Regions from separate parts of the Sphingopyxis sp. BSN-002 genome, predicted to be linked through region 2. Evidence: riboswitches for the same ligand, from Rfam matches in the RefSeq annotation. Region 2 holds a riboswitch; the other holds the start of a gene.
What was found. Region 2 has a riboswitch for cobalamin ahead of metE (5-methyltetrahydropteroyltriglutamate--homocysteine S-methyltransferase). Riboswitches for the same ligand answer to the same signal wherever they lie in the genome.
Positions count from the first base shown of each region.

Region 1 (7,506 bases), 180 kb from region 2:
CCTCGCCGATACGGCCCGATTCATGCGCGCCGACGGGGTTGAAATAGCGCAGCAGCACCGCCGACGCGCCGGGAGTCGCGCTCGCCCAGTCGCCGATCACGCCCTCGGCCATCGCCTTGGTGCGGCCGTAGGGATTGGTCGGGCCGATCGGGTGGGCCTCGTCGAAGGGCAGATACTGTGCCTCGCCATAGACCGTCGCCGAGGAGGAGAAGACGATGCGGCGGCATTCGGCGGCGTCCATCGCCGCGAGCAGGTTCATCGTGCCGGTGACATTGGTCTGGTAATAGCGAAGCGGAATGTCGTTCGACTCCCCGACTGCCTTCAGCCCTGCGAAATGCACCACCGCGTCGGGCGCGAAGGCGGTCAGCGTCTTTGTCAGGCCGTCGATATCGCAGATGTCGCCCTCGACCATCTCCATGTCGCGGTTGGTGAGCTGGCGGACGCGCGCGAGTGACACCGGCGAACTGTTCGAATAATTGTCGAACACGCACACCTCATGCCCCGCTGCAAGCAGCGCGACGAGCGTGTGGCTGCCGATATAGCCGGCGCCGCCGGTGACAAAGACCTTCATTTGTTTCCTCCAGCGGGCAGCAGCCATAGCGCGGAGGCGGCAAATAGCCAGTTAACTGTCGGTATCGCGGCGGAAATAGAGCGCGTTCGATCCGTCGGCCGCGAAACCCGGTGCGCGGGCGAAGAGGGCAGGGACATGGCGTTCGAACTCGCCGCGGGTCGCGAGGCCGTGCGCGACGAGCCTGGAATCGTGCAGCCAGAGCACAGAATCCGCAAATTGCGCGACGAGCGACAGGTCGTGCAGGACGACGATGACGGTGCGGCCTTCTTTCGCGCGCGCCGCGAGGCACTCCATCACGCGATACTGGTTCGCGGGGTCGAGCGCCGCGGCAGGTTCGTCGGCGAGCAGTAACGGCGTGTCGGCCGCGAGCACGCGCGCGAGGCAGGCGAGCGCCTGCTCGCCGCCCGAAAGGCTGGTGACGGCGCGGTGGGCAAGATCGGTACAGCCCGTATCGCGCATCGCCCGTGCGATGGCGATTTCATCTTCGGTACGGAGGCGGCCGGGAACCGCACCGAAGGCGAAACGGCCGAGTGCGACCATGTCGGTGACGCTGATGTCCCACGCGAGTTCGTGCGCTTGCGGCAGATAGGCGAGGCGGCGCGCTCGCTCGGTCGGCTTCAACGCCCTGAGGTCGGTGTCCCCGAGATGGACGCTGCCGCTTGAGGGGATGATGTTGGCGATGGCGCGGAGCAGGGTCGATTTGCCGGCGCCGTTCGGGCCGACGACCGCGGTGAGCTGGCCGGGCGCAAGGCTGGCCGAAACACCGTCGAGCAAAAGCTTGCCGTTCGCCCGGACGGAGAGGGTATCGAGGATAAGCTCAGACATGCGACGTCCTCCCGCGGCGCAGGACGATTGCCATGAAGATCGGCGCCCCGGCGAGCGCCGCGACGACACCCAGGCGGAGCTCGTTGTCGGTAGGGAGCAGGCGGACGAGCAGGTCGGCGAGGACGAGCAGCAGCGCGCCAAGCCAGGCCGAAGGCAGCAACGCGCGGCCGGGGTCGTGGCCGGTCCATGGCCGCACGAGATGCGGGGCGACGATGCCGACGAAACCGACGGCGCCGGCGAGCGCAACCGCGGCGCCGGTCGCGATGCCGGTGCCGGCGATGACGAACAACCGCGTCTTGCGTCCGTCGAGGCCGTGCGCGGTCGCGGCGGCTTCGCCGATCGACAGCAGCGACAGGTTCGCGCGCTGGCTGAGCAGCAGCAGCGATCCGAGCAGGACGAGCGGTGCCGAGATCGCGAGATCGGACAGCGAGCGGTTGGCGACCGACCCGAGCGTCCAGTTGACGAGGTCGGAGAGCGAGAAGGGGTTCGGCGCGAAGTTCAGGATCAGCGCCATCAGCGCGCCGGCGAGGCTCGACAGGCCGACGCCGGTCAGGATCAGGCTCGCCATCCCCTGCGTGCGCACGGCAACCGCCGCGAGCAACGCCGTGACGAGCGCCGAGGCGGCGATCGCGCCGAGCGGCAGAATCCACGGCGAAAGCGCGGCGAGGCCGAAATAGAGCGTCGTGGTCGCGCCGAGAGTCGCCGCGGCCGAGACGCCGAGGATGCCCGGCTCCGCAAGCGGGTTGCGGGTGAGAGCCTGCAACGCCGCACCGCACAGGCCGAGCGCCGCGCCGACGACTGCGGCGGCGAGGACGCGCGGCAGGCGGATGTCGGCGATGATGATCGACGCGGCAGGATCGCTGCCGTTCAGCCAGTCGGCGATCAGGCGCGGGGAGATGCCGTCGGGACCGGTCATCAGCGCGAGCAGGGCGGCAAGCAGCAGAAGCAGCGCAAGCAGGGCGTTGAGGCGCAGCGTCATGTCGTTTTTCCCTTTGCCGCCGCGAGTTTGGCGACGGCATGGCCGGTCAGCCAGTTGCCGCACGAAATCCACGCGCCGGGCACCTCGACGTCGATGGCCTTCGCCAATGCTTCGGCGACGACAGGATGGCGCGACGAGGTCCAGTAATCCTGCCGGTAACGTGCGCTGTCGAAGAAGGCGCGGAACACGACGTCGGGCGCCTTGCGAACCATCTGTTCGAGCGGCAGCGTGCCCCAACCGGGCTCGGCGCGATACGGCTTGTATCCCGCGGCGCCTATGACCTCGGCCACCAGGCTGCCGGGGCCCGTCGTAACGTCGCCCGGCGTCACATAGAGCGCCGTTCCGCCGTGCGCGGGCTGACGCCTCGCAGCAGCAAGTTCGGCGTCGAAGGCTGCGATACGCTGCTGTGCCTGCTTTCCGGCGCCGAGTTCCCCGCCGACGCGCAGCACGTCAGTACGGACGTCGTCGAGCGTCATGGGAAAGCCGAGCTGGACCACGCGGATACCGATCGCTTCAAGCTGGCGATCGAGCTTGGCCCCGCCGCCATAGGAGCGCACCACGACCGCAGGCCGCAGCGCGACGATATCCTCGAGCTGCGGGCGGAGGCGCGGAAGGCCCCCCGCAAGCGGCTTCGAGAAGCTCGCGTCGCTGTCGGTTTCAAACGACACCGCGCGGATGCGATCGCGCGGCAGCAGGCCGAGCGTCATCTGGTCGGCGCAGAAATCGACGCTCGCGACCCCGTGCAATGCGGGCAGCGGCGCACGCTGCTGGCACCCCGTAAGGGCCACCAGCAGAGCGAGAGCCGCTGCCCCCCGCATCAGAAGCCCCAGCGGACCCCGACATAGGCCGAGCGGCCCGCGGTGCCGTAGCCGGCGGCGGTCTGATAATCCTCGTCGAACAGATTCTCGACGCGGCCGAACAGCTCGATCCCGGCATAGACCGGATAGCTCGCGCGCAGGTCGACGAGGACATAGTCGTCGAGCTCGACCGAGTTGAAGCGGTCGTCGAAGCTTTTGCCTGCATAGCGTACCGCGACCGACAGGTCGGCACCATCGAGCGCGCCGCCCGGCGTCCACGCGAGTTCGGCGTTGGCGAGGTGCCTCGGACGCCGCGCGAGGCGGTTGCCTTCATAGAAGCCACCCGGGGTGCGATCCTTGACCGACAGCAGCGTATAGTTGGCGTTCAGCTCGAGCTGTTCGCCGATCTTCGCGCCGCCTTCGACCTCGAACCCTTCGCCGCGGGCGCGGAGGATATTGTCATAGGTTCCGAACGGGCGGTTGCCGGTGGCGCAGATCGCGGGCAGCGGGTTCGGGGTCGTCGGGCAGGTGACGAAATCGATGAGATTGCGGCTGTTACGGCGGAAAGCCGCGACGTCGAGGAACCATTGCTGCCCGTCGCCGAAGCGGAGGCCGATCTCGTACGAACGCGCGCGTTCGGGCGCGAGGTCGGGATTGCCATAGGCGCCCGCGCTGTCGGAGAGCTGGAACAGGGTCGGGGCCTTGAAGCCTTCGCGATAGCTGGCGCGGATCGTGACGAGATCTCCGATCTTCTGCCCTGCGTCGAACGCCAGCGTTGTGGCGCCGCCGAAATCGCGGTGATCGTCGTGGCGGATGCCCGCGGTGAGCGACAGCGTCTCGGTCGGCTTGCCGACGAGCATGCCCCAGAAGGACGTCGTCGCGGTCTTGCCATTGTCCGCCGCGAAGCCGTCGTCGGTGAAGGCGTGCGTCCATTCGCGCTCGGCGCCCGCGAGGACGCGAAGCTGCGCGATGGCGGCCCAGTCGATGCTGTAGCTCAGCCGTTCGTTGCGGCCGCGCGCGGTGAAGCTGGGTGCGGTGCCGAAATCGGGATTGTAGTTGTCACGATTGACGTCGGCGAAACCGAACTGGAGCTTGTGCGAGAAGCCGGTCGTGCTGTCGTTGCCGCCGGGACGATGCTCGATCGTTGCCGCGGCATAATGTTCGCGCGTCTTCTGGAACTCGTTGGTGTCGATCAGACCATAGGGCGGCGAAAAGCTGAAGCCGTCGAGGTCGACGCGGCTGTCGGCATAGAGGCCGAAGGCGCGGAAGACGAGCGTGTTGCCGATCTCGGTGCGGTTGGTGAGGTTCAGCGAATATTGGCGATAGCCGTCACGCTCGGTGCCGACGGCCGCGCTGCTGATCCCGTCGGTGCGGGTGTAGCCGCCACCGATGCCGAATTGCGAGGCACCGAGCGAGGTGCGGAGTTGACCGTTCGCGCGCACCGTGTCGCGCGCGCCATATTCGGCGCCGATCTGGCCGCTTGTCGCGCCCGCTTCGGCTGCGCCTGCATTGGTGGTCGTCACTGCGACCACACCGCCGATCGCGTGGCTGCCCCACGGCAGGCTGTTCGCGCCGCGCAGCACCTCGACGCGGTCGATGTTGCCGAGCATCAGATTGGCGAAATCGAAGCCGCCGCCGGGCGACGAGGGGTCGCCGACGCGGACGCCGTCGATCAGGACGAGCGTCTGCTCGGCTTCGGCCCCGCGGATGCGGATGTTGGTCACACCGCCGAGGGTGCCATTCTGGTTGAAGCTGACGCCGGGCAGGCGGACGAGCTGGTCACTGACCGAACCATTCTGGGCGCGGCGGATGTCGGTGCCATCGATCACCGAGACCGAGGCGTTGCTTTCATCGGCAGCCAGCGGCGCACCGATGACGGTGATTGTGCTGTCTTCGCTGCCGGTCACGCTTTCCTGTGCGAAAGCGGGTGTCGCCGCCGCGACGGCGATGAGCGACAGGGTGGATGTCAAAATACGGGTCTTCATGCGGATTCTCCAAACGTAACGGCCTTTGCCGTCACGCGAGAATCCCCGCCTGCTCCCGGTGCACCCCGCCCGCGCGCAGATAACGGCGACGCTCTGGCAGGTCTCCTGGCTGCCGGGTCAGCAGTGAATGCGGGCCTTCCCAAGGCAGTCGCCCAAGTGGCACGGAGTGCATCCACCTCGCCGGTTACAGTTGCGGGGGCAGCGCCGGATTTGCACCGGATCTTCCCTTTTCATGCCCGTCTCCGGGCAACCCGAGGTCACGAGGCGGGCGGCTAGCAGAGCTTTTTGTGCGCCGCAATGGACAAATGCCGCAGCGTCAGAGCGCCTCTTCGACTGTCTTGACCGGCGCGGTCTTGGCGAAAGGGCTGAGACCCAGCCAGGATTCGATGCTGTCGGTGAGGTCATCGTCGCCCGTGAGAATCAGTCGGCGTTCGCCGACCGCATCGGTCACGCGGTCGTAGCCCATCCAGATCGCGGTCATCGTGCGAAGGTCGGTTGCGGCATAGAGATCGACGTCGAAACCGGGGTCGACCGAGCAGAGCTGGGTCTCGTCGCCGGGTTCGACGACGAGCCACCATGAACGGCGGTCGGCGGGGACGTCGGTGTAGCGGAACTGTACGATCGTCTTGCGGTCGGGCATCGGGTCGAGCACGAGGCCGCGGCGCATGTCCCACATCAGCAATTGCACATCGAGTTTTTCGAGCGACAGGTCGCCGTCGATCCAGCGCTTGCCCCAGACTCCGAACGCCTCGACGACGGGGGCGAGCTCCTGTCCGGCGCGGGTCAGGCGATAATCGAAGACGCCCGATTCTCTCGGCACCGGGGCGCGATAGACGATGCCGGCAGCTTCCAGATCCTTCAGCCGCTGCGACAGCAGGGCGGGGGACATGCGGGGGACACCACGCCGCAAGTCATTGAAACGGGTCGATCCTGCAGCGAGCTCGCGGACGAGCACGATCGTCCAGCGCGTGCACAGCACCTCGGCCGCCATCGCGACCGGACAGAATTGGCCATAGCTGGTATTCGCCATGATAAGCTCCTCGGCGGACGCTATACCTTATGAGTCGCCGAAGAGGCGAGTTCAGTTTCTGTATCGGGGGCGATTCAGTTCCTGAACTATCGTGTTGGAGCATCAATCTTCAGAGGCCGTCGTCAGCAAGGGATACCAATGGAGATGAACATGCTTGCCACGACTGAAACGAAGACCCCCCAATATTGGCTCGAACTCGCCGACAAGATCGCTGCGAAGATCGGTGCGTCCGCCGCGGCGCACGACCGCGACGGCAGTTTCGTTGCCGAAAATTACGATCTGCTCCGCGAAGCCGGGCTGATCGGCGCCGCGGTGCCGGTCGAGCTTGGCGGCGACGGACTCGACTATGCGACGCTGTGCGGCGTCGTCCGCCGCCTTGGCGCGGCGTGCGGCTCCACCGCGCTCGCCTTCTCGATGCATTGTCATCAGGTCGCGGTCGCGGCGTGGCGCTGGCAGCATATGCAGGCGCCGACCGACGGGCTGCTGCGCCGGGTGGCGGCCGAGAATCTGGTGCTCGTGTCGAGCGGCGGATCGGACTGGCTGCAAGGCTCGGGCAGCGCGACCAAGGTCGAAGGCGGCTTCCTGATCAACGCGCGGAAGGTCTTCTCGAGCGGCTGTCAGGCGGGCAACATCCTGATGACCAGCGCGGTCTATGAAGATCCCGAGGCGGGACCGAGCGTGCTCCACTTCGGCGTCCCGTTCAGCGCCGAGGGCGTCACGATCCTCGATACGTGGGACACGATGGGGATGCGCGGCACCGGATCGCACGACGTCGAGCTGAAGGATGTGTTCCTGGCCGACGCCGCGGTGTCGGGCCGGCGTCCGCAGGGCAAATGGCATCCGCTGTTCCACATCATCAGCATGATCGCCTTTCCGCTGATCTATTCGGCCTATCTGGGCGTTGCCGAGGGCGCGCGCGATGCGGCGTTCGAAGCGGCGAAGCGCAAGCCGGCAAACCCGGCGCTGATTGCGCTCGCCGGCGAGATGCAGAACAGCTTCTGGACTGCCGAGACAGCGGTCGCATCAATGATCGCGACCGCCGAGGTGGCATCGCCGGACCCCGAGACGACGAGCCGGGTGATGACCGGGCGGACGATTGCGGGCCGCGCCGCGATCCGCACCGCCGAGCTGGCGATCGAACTGGCGGGCGGCAGCGCCTTCTACAAGGGCTCGCCGATCGAACGCGCGTTCCGCGATGTGCAGGGCGCACGCTTCCACCCGCTGCAGGAGCCGGCGCAGAAGGAACTGAGCGGCCGCCTGGCGCTCGGGCTCGATATCGACGGCTGAATGAAGGGGGCCGGGGCGCTGAGGCGGCCCGG
Region 1 covers NZ_CP091804.1:751,029-758,534, reverse strand. Annotated here, with positions in the region: gene galE (UDP-glucose 4-epimerase GalE) at 1-571, opposite strand, end outside; gene L7H23_RS03785 (ABC transporter ATP-binding protein) at 623-1,396, opposite strand; gene L7H23_RS03780 (iron ABC transporter permease) at 1,389-2,375, opposite strand; gene L7H23_RS03775 (ABC transporter substrate-binding protein) at 2,372-3,193, opposite strand; gene L7H23_RS03770 (TonB-dependent receptor) at 3,193-5,157, opposite strand; cobalamin riboswitch at 5,235-5,427, opposite strand; gene L7H23_RS03765 (helix-turn-helix domain-containing protein) at 5,474-6,187, opposite strand; gene L7H23_RS03760 (acyl-CoA dehydrogenase family protein) at 6,338-7,474, shown strand.
Region 1: another riboswitch for cobalamin. It lies ahead of L7H23_RS03770 (TonB-dependent receptor); the one in region 2 lies ahead of metE (5-methyltetrahydropteroyltriglutamate--homocysteine S-methyltransferase).

Region 2 (7,506 bases):
CAAGGGCGTGTCGGAGCCCGGGCTGGTCTTCACGCCGCCCGCCACGGCGAGCGCCGACGACGACGGCCTGCTCACCGCCAGTGAGGTCGCGGCGCTCCGCCTCGGCGCGCGCTGGGTGATCCTCTCGGCGTGCAACACCGCCGCGGGCGACGGCGCCGAGGGTGCGCCCGGTCTCTCGGGCCTCGCGCGCGCCTTCTTCTTCGCCGGCTCGGAAAGCCTGCTCGCCTCGCACTGGCCGGTGCGCGATGATGTCGCGGCGGTGCTCACGGTGCGCATCTTCGAACTGATGAAGGCCGATCCGAAGCTCTCGCGCGCCGAGGCCCTGCAACGCGCCGAGCAGGAAATTCGCAACGATCCGCGCAAGGACGACTATCTGCAAAGCTGGTCGCACCCCAGCGCGTGGGCGCCCTTCTCGCTGATCGGCGATTCGGTGCGCTAGGAAACCCAGCGTTTCCATCGGCCTGATTGACGCGGCCCCTCCGGCTCGCCTAGCGTCGCGCGTCCTTCAGAACAGGAGTCCCCCCAATGCGCCGCTTCGCTCCCATCGCCGCCGTCGCCATCGCGATCCTCGCCGTCGTCCCCGCCGTCATCGCCCAGTCGCCCGGCGCTCCCGGCGCTCCCGACAAGTCGCGCGTCACCGCGGGCACTTACGCGGCCGATCCCGGCCACACGATGGTCGTCTGGGAAGTCGATCACCTCGGCTTCTCGAACTACACCGGCATCTTCGGCGACGTCACCGGCACGCTCGTCCTCGATCCCGCCAACCCCGCCGCGGCGAAGGTCGACGTGACCATCCCCGTGTCGAAGGTCACCACCGCCAGCGCCGGCCTCACCGCGCACCTGCTTCGTGCGGGCAAGGACGGCGGCAAGCCGGACTTCTTCGGCGCCGCCCCCGCCGACGCCAAATTCGTCTCGACCAGCGTCGTTGTCGACGCCGACGGCGACGAAGCCAAGGTCGCCGGCAACCTCACGCTCAACGGCGTCACCAAGCCCGTCACCCTCGACGTCGACTTCCACGGCGCCGGCATGGGCATGGGCAAGAAGGAAACCGTCGGTTTCGAGGCCGAGGCGACGATCAAGCGCAGCGACTTCGGCATCACCATGGGCATTCCCTACGTCAGCGACGAGGTCGAGCTGAAGATCCACGCCGCGTTCGAAAAGCAGTAAGCCGCATTCATCGCAGAGCCAGCAAGGCGCGCGCATAACCCTCTCCGTTCAAGGGAGGATTTTATGCGCAAAGCCTTGCTGCTCGCCGCGGCGCTCGTCGCCACCCCCGCCTTCGGGCAAGCCAATCCCCAGATCGACTATCCGGCGTTCCAGACGCTCACCGCGAGCGTCGGCACCGCCCGCGCCGACCGCCTGCTCAAATTCGACGCCTTCAAGGCCGAGGCCGCGAAGAAGGAGGTCCTGCTCCTCGACGCCCGCTCGAAGGACGCCTTCGCGCGCGGCCACATAAAGGGCGCGGTCAACCTCCCCCTCACCGACTTCACCGCCGAAAGCCTCGCCGCGGTCATCGGCGCCAACCCCGACCGCGCCATCCTCATCTATTGCAACAATAATTTCTCGAACCACCGCGCCCCCGTGCCGCTCAAATCGGCGCCGCTCGCGCTCAATATCCAGACCTTCATCAACCTCGTCGGCTATGGCTATCCCAATGTGTACGAACTCGCCGACGTCGTCGATTTCAACGACCCGAAGGTCGGCTGGGTGACGTCGGCGGGCTAGCCCTCCGCCAATCTGTCACACGACTCCGCTAACAGGGGCGCGCCATCCCCTGTTCGCAAGGAGTCTCCCATGAGCGAATTGGTACGCGAAATCGTCGAAGTGAACGCCGGCATCGAAGGCGACGAGGAAAACCCGCTGCTGGTCGTCGATGTCGAGGGGCTTGCCCCCACCGGCGGCTGGACCAGCGTCCGCCTCGAACCCCACACCTATATCGACGCGCCAGACGACGGCTTCCAGGACTTCGACCTCGTCGGCGATCGTCCTCCCCAAATGTCTTCAGAGGGCGCCGCCACCGACGCCCTCACCGAGGTCGAGGCGGGCTACGAAGGTCCGCTCGAGGACTGGTGCATCGGCGTCCGCGTCCACGCGGTCGACAATATGTTCGAGGAAGAAGTCTTCGGCCCGTGGGACAGCGACGACGAAGAAAGCGAAGCAGCCTAATCCTGTTACGTCATCCCGGCGAAGGCCGGGATCTCGCCGTAGCCGCATGACGCCAAGGTGAGATTCCGGCCTTCGCCGGAATGACGGATGCTTCCCCTGCACTTCGCCGGGCGGCAAAGCCGCTTTGCCGCCCGGCGACATTTTCTGCCCCGCGGCGGTCTGCCGCGAAATTTTAGACACCTTTCCCTTGCCAAGCGCGACATTTTGCATCATTGGCACCCCCATGCGCGGCAACGCCCTTCTTCTTCTGGGACTTACACGCCCTTGGGCGTGACACTGGCTGCGCGCTAGTCGCGGCCACCCGCTCAAGGGTCCGATCGACGAAGCACCGCAACCGACAGCAGAAGAAGTTTTCCCACCATGACCATGCTCCGCGACCCCTCGGTCAAGTACAGCGCCTTCCCGCAGGTTCCCTTGACGAACCGCGAATGGCCCGGCCGCGTCACCACCCAGGCGCCGATCTGGCTCTCCACCGACATGCGCGACGGCAACCAGTCGCTGATCGACCCGATGGATGCCGAGAAAAAGGCGCGCTTCTTCGACCTGCTCGTCAAATGCGGGTTCAAGGAGATCGAGGTCGGATTCCCCAGCGCGGGCGCGACCGAATTCGACTTCATCTCGGGGCTCGTGAAGAACGGCCGCATCCCCGACGACGTCACGCCGCAGGTGCTGACGCAGAGCCGCGCCGACCTCATCCGCACCAGCTTCGACAGCCTCGAAGGCGCGAAAACCGCGATCGTCCACGTCTATAACGCGGTCAGCCCCGCCTGGCGCAAGATCGTCTTCGGCATGGAGATGGACGAGATCAAGGGCATCGCGATCGAGGGCGCGAAGCAGCTCCGCGACAATGCCGCGCGCCTGCCCGGCACCGACTGGCGCTTCGAATACAGCCCCGAAACCTTCTCGACCGCCGAGCTCGATTTCAGCATCGCCTGCTGCGAGGCGGTGATGGATATTCTCCAGCCGACGACCGACAAGCCGATCATCCTCAACCTGCCCGCGACGGTCGAGGCCTCGACGGCGAACATCTACGCCGACCAGATCGAATATTTCTGCAAGAACTTGCCCAATCGCGACCGCGCGATCATCAGCTTGCACACGCACAACGACCGCGGCACCGGCGTCGCGGCGGCCGAACTCGGCCTGCTCGCGGGCGCCGACCGCGTCGAGGGCTGCCTATTCGGCAATGGCGAGCGCACCGGCAACACCTGCCTCGTCACCATCGCGCTCAACATGTACACGCAGGGCGTCGACCCAGAGCTCGACTTCTCGAACATCGACGAGGTCATCCAGACGGTCGAATATTGCAACAACCTGCCCGTCCACCCGCGCCACCCCTATGGCGGCGAGCTCGTCTACACCGCCTTTTCGGGCAGCCATCAGGACGCGATCAAGAAAGGCTTCGCCGCGCGCGAACGCCAGAATGACGAGCGCTGGGAAGTCCCCTATCTGCCCATCGACCCCGCCGACCTCGGCCGCAGCTATGAAGCGGTAATCCGCGTCAACAGCCAATCGGGCAAGGGCGGCGTCGCATGGGTGCTCGAACAGGACAAGGGCCTGAAACTGCCCAAAAAGATGCAGGCAAGCTTCAGCCATGTCGTGCAGGCGCTGGCCGACCAGACGAGCCGCGAACTCGGCGCCGAGGATATCTGGCACGCGTTCGAGGGCCAGTATCTGACCACCGAAGCCAAACGCTTCCAGCTCGTCGACTGGTCGGAGACGCATTCGGGCGCCGACCGCATCTTCGCCGGCAAGCTCACCATCGACGGCATGCAGCGCAGCGTCAGCGGCCGCGGCAACGGCCTGATGTCGAGCGTCATCGCGGCCTTGAGCGAAAGCGGCGGCCCGGTGATGGACATCGTCGACTATAGCGAGCACGCGATCGGCCAGGGCAGCAATGTGCAGGCCGCGGCTTATGTCGAGTGCCGCACCGCGGACGGCAAAAGCCTGTTCGGATGCGGGCTCGATACCGACGTCGCGACAGCCAGCGTGCGGGCGATTTTGTCGGCAGCGAATGGGGCTTAAAGGCTGGGCCTTCGACCAATCGCGCAGCGATTGGTCGAAGGAACGTTAGCCCCGCACGATCCCCGGAACTAACCGGCACATATCCCCGCCCCCGGCAGCCACCACTGGACGCCGCGGCTCCAGCGCGAGTTTCTGGAGGCTTTCGCTACCAACGGGTCGGTGAAGATTTCGGCGGCGAAGGTTTGCATGTCGCCCGCCGCCGTCTATCAGCCGGACAGCGGCCCGAGGGCGCGGCGCTCCGGATCGGCTGCGCCGCGGCGCTGCTGATCGCGCGCCCGGCGACGGCTTACTACCCGCAAAACCACGGCCGGATGGCACCCGATCGGCGTCAACCTTGACTTTTCAAGGAAAACCGCCCATATCCGGGAAGCTAACGTCGCATGCGACGGAATTTGACGGCCCCTTGGGGCAGACTCTTCCCTTCACACGCTACCAGCTCCGCCGGTGCTTTTGCCGGTGGATTCCCTGTTTTCGTGAAAGGAAACACCCCATGCCGATCGGCACCGTAAAATTCTTCAACCAGGACAAGGGCTATGGCTTCATCGAGAATGAAGACGGCTCGGGCGACAGCTTCGTCCACATCACCGCGGTCCAGGCCGCGGGCATGGACACGCTCAACAAGGAGCAGCGCGTCTCCTACGAACTCGAAACCGGCAAGAACGGCAAGACTTCGGCAGTCAACCTCCAGTCGGCCTGATCTTGGCCAAGGAGGAACTGATGACCTTCGAGGGGCAGATCGACGAGATCCTGCCTGACGGTCGCTTCGGCGTCGTGCTCGAAAACGGTCATCGGGTCATCGTCTATACGGCGGGCCGGATGCGGCGTTTCCGCATCCGGTCGGTCGTCGGCGACGCTGTGCGCGTCGAGATGACGCCCTATGACCTCAGCAAGGGCCGCCTCGTCTACCGCGAACGCGGGGGCGGGCCGGTTCCGCCGAGCCAGCGCAAACGGCGCGGGCTCTGAACGAAGAGAGCCAGCGCAAACGGCGCCGGCTCCGAACTGCAGGGATCGGCGCATCCGGCGCCGGTCTCCAACAACAAAACACGTAAAATCAAAGATAAAGATGATGACTATGTATACGAATATGAACTCGATTTTTCCCGCTCTGCCCGCGCTGTCGCTGGCCGGCAAGGCCCAGACGGCCAGTCCGTCGCGCCGCCGCCGCCCGACGCTGTCGCGCCGCGAGCTCCGGCGTATCATCGCCGATATGGTCGACTGATCGACCGTAAGCGCCAAGGAAGCAGCCATGTCGGCCACTACCGATTTCTATATCGCACAGGCGGACAAGTGCCGGACCGAGGCCGACGCCTCGCCGCTGACGCAGGTCCGCGACCGCAATCTGCGCGCCGCGGCGGCGTGGCAGGCGATGGCCGACAAGCTGCTCCACAGCGAAAAACTGCGCGCCGACAAGGAACGGCTTGCCGCGATCGCGGCCACCCCCGACGCGGGCTGATCGCCCCGACCATGATATAAAGAATTCTTTATATCATGGTTGACACGGCCGCCGCGCCGCCTATGCTGAAGACTGTCGAGGTTCTTCGCGCCGTTCGTACGGCACGAAGCTAAGACGGGAAGCCGGTGCGAAACCGGCGCTGCCCCCGCAACTGTAAGCGGCGAGCGGCGGTCACCATGTGTCACTGGTTCGGCAAGGAACCGGGAAGGCCCGACCGCAGCACTGACCCGCGAGCCAGGAGACCTGCCTCGTCAGATACGTCCTCCGGCGGGGTGTCCGGGCTGGCCGATGCATGGCTGCGCCCCGTCTTGCCTTTTGGGGTGCGGATCACCGTGCCGTCGCGTCCGTCCGCCGCCCTTGCCCAACGCAAGGTGCTGAAAACATGACCGTCGCCGTCGCCACCCTCGGCTTCCCCCGCATCGGCCTTCGCCGCGAACTCAAGCATGCGCTCGAAAGCTACTGGTCGGGCAAATCGACCCTCGCCGACCTGCAAAGCGCCGCCGCCGGCCTCCGTGCGCTGAACTGGAACCGCCAGAAAGCGCTCGGCGCCGACATCCTGCCGTCGAACGACTTCTCGCTCTACGACCATGTCCTCGACACCAGCGCGCTGATCGGCGCCGTCCCGCCGCGCTACGACTGGGCGGGCGAGAGCGTCGACCCCGACCTCTATTTCGCCATGGCCCGCGGCGCGCAGCAGCCCGCCGCCTGCGGGCACGCCCATGGCGGCGACACGACGGCGATGGAAATGACCAAATGGTTCGACACCAACTATCATTTCCTCGTCCCCGAACTCGTGGCCGGCCAGAGTTTCCGCATCGCCTCGACCAAGATCTTCGACGAATATGAAGAGGCCAAGGCACTGGGTTATCAGACGCGCCCCGCCCTCCTCGGTCCCGTCAGCTATCTGATGCTGGCAAAGGGCAAGGCGGTCGAGCCGCTCGCCCTGCTGCCCCGGCTCCTCGAGGTCTACGCCGAAATCCTGTCGCGTCTCGCGGCGCTGGGCGCCGACTGGGTACAGATCGACGAACCCTGCCTTGTCCTCGACCTGACCGATGCGCAGCGCATCGCCTTCGAACGCGCCTATTCCGCGCTCGCCACCCGCGGGCCGAAGCTGATGCTCACCACATACTTCGGCGGCCTCGGCGACAATCTCGACCTCGTCGCAGAGCTTCCGGTACACGGCCTTCACCTCGACCTCGTCCGCGCCCCCGACCAGCTCGAGCCCGCGCTCGCGAAGCTCCAGCCGCATGTCCTGCTCTCATTGGGCGTGATCGACGGCCGCAACATTTGGCGCGCCAACCTCCCCGACCTCTACTGGCGCCTCAAGGCGCTCGCGGCCCAGCGCGACCTCATCCTCGCGCCGTGCTGCTCGCTCCTCCACGTCCCCGTCGACCTCGCGCTCGAAACGTCGCTCGACCCCGAAATCGCCCAGTGGCTCGCCTTCGCCGTGCAAAAGGTCGAGGAACTCGCCGCACTCGCCAAGGCGCTCAACGAAGGCGAGGACGCGAGCTTCGCTGCCTTCTCCGCCTCGCGCATCGCCGCGGTCGCGCGCCAGACCTCGCCGAAGATCCACGACCCGGCGGTCACCCAGCGCCTCGCCGCCCTCGACGCTGGCGCCACGAACCGCGCATCCCCCTTCGCCGCCCGCCGCGAAGCGCAGCAAGCGCGCCTGAACCTCCCCGCCTACCCCACCACCACCATCGGCAGCTTCCCGCAGACCCCCGAAGTCCGCAAGGCCCGCGCCGCACACCTCAAGGGCGAGATCGACGACGCGGCCTATGCGCAATATCTCCGCGTCGAAACGCGCGCCGCGGTCAAATGGCAGGAGGAGATCGGCCTCGACGTCCTCGTCCACGGCGAGT
Region 2 covers NZ_CP091804.1:928,326-935,831, forward strand. Annotated here, with positions in the region: gene L7H23_RS04635 (CHAT domain-containing protein) at 1-439, shown strand, start outside; gene L7H23_RS04640 (YceI family protein) at 526-1,167, shown strand; gene L7H23_RS04645 (rhodanese-like domain-containing protein) at 1,231-1,725, shown strand; gene L7H23_RS04650 (hypothetical protein) at 1,795-2,166, shown strand; gene leuA (2-isopropylmalate synthase) at 2,527-4,191, shown strand; gene L7H23_RS04660 (cold-shock protein) at 4,682-4,888, shown strand; gene infA (translation initiation factor IF-1) at 4,891-5,154, shown strand; gene L7H23_RS18505 (hypothetical protein) at 5,276-5,410, shown strand; gene L7H23_RS04670 (hypothetical protein) at 5,438-5,644, shown strand; cobalamin riboswitch at 5,706-5,910, shown strand; gene metE (5-methyltetrahydropteroyltriglutamate--homocysteine S-methyltransferase) at 6,027-7,506, shown strand, end outside.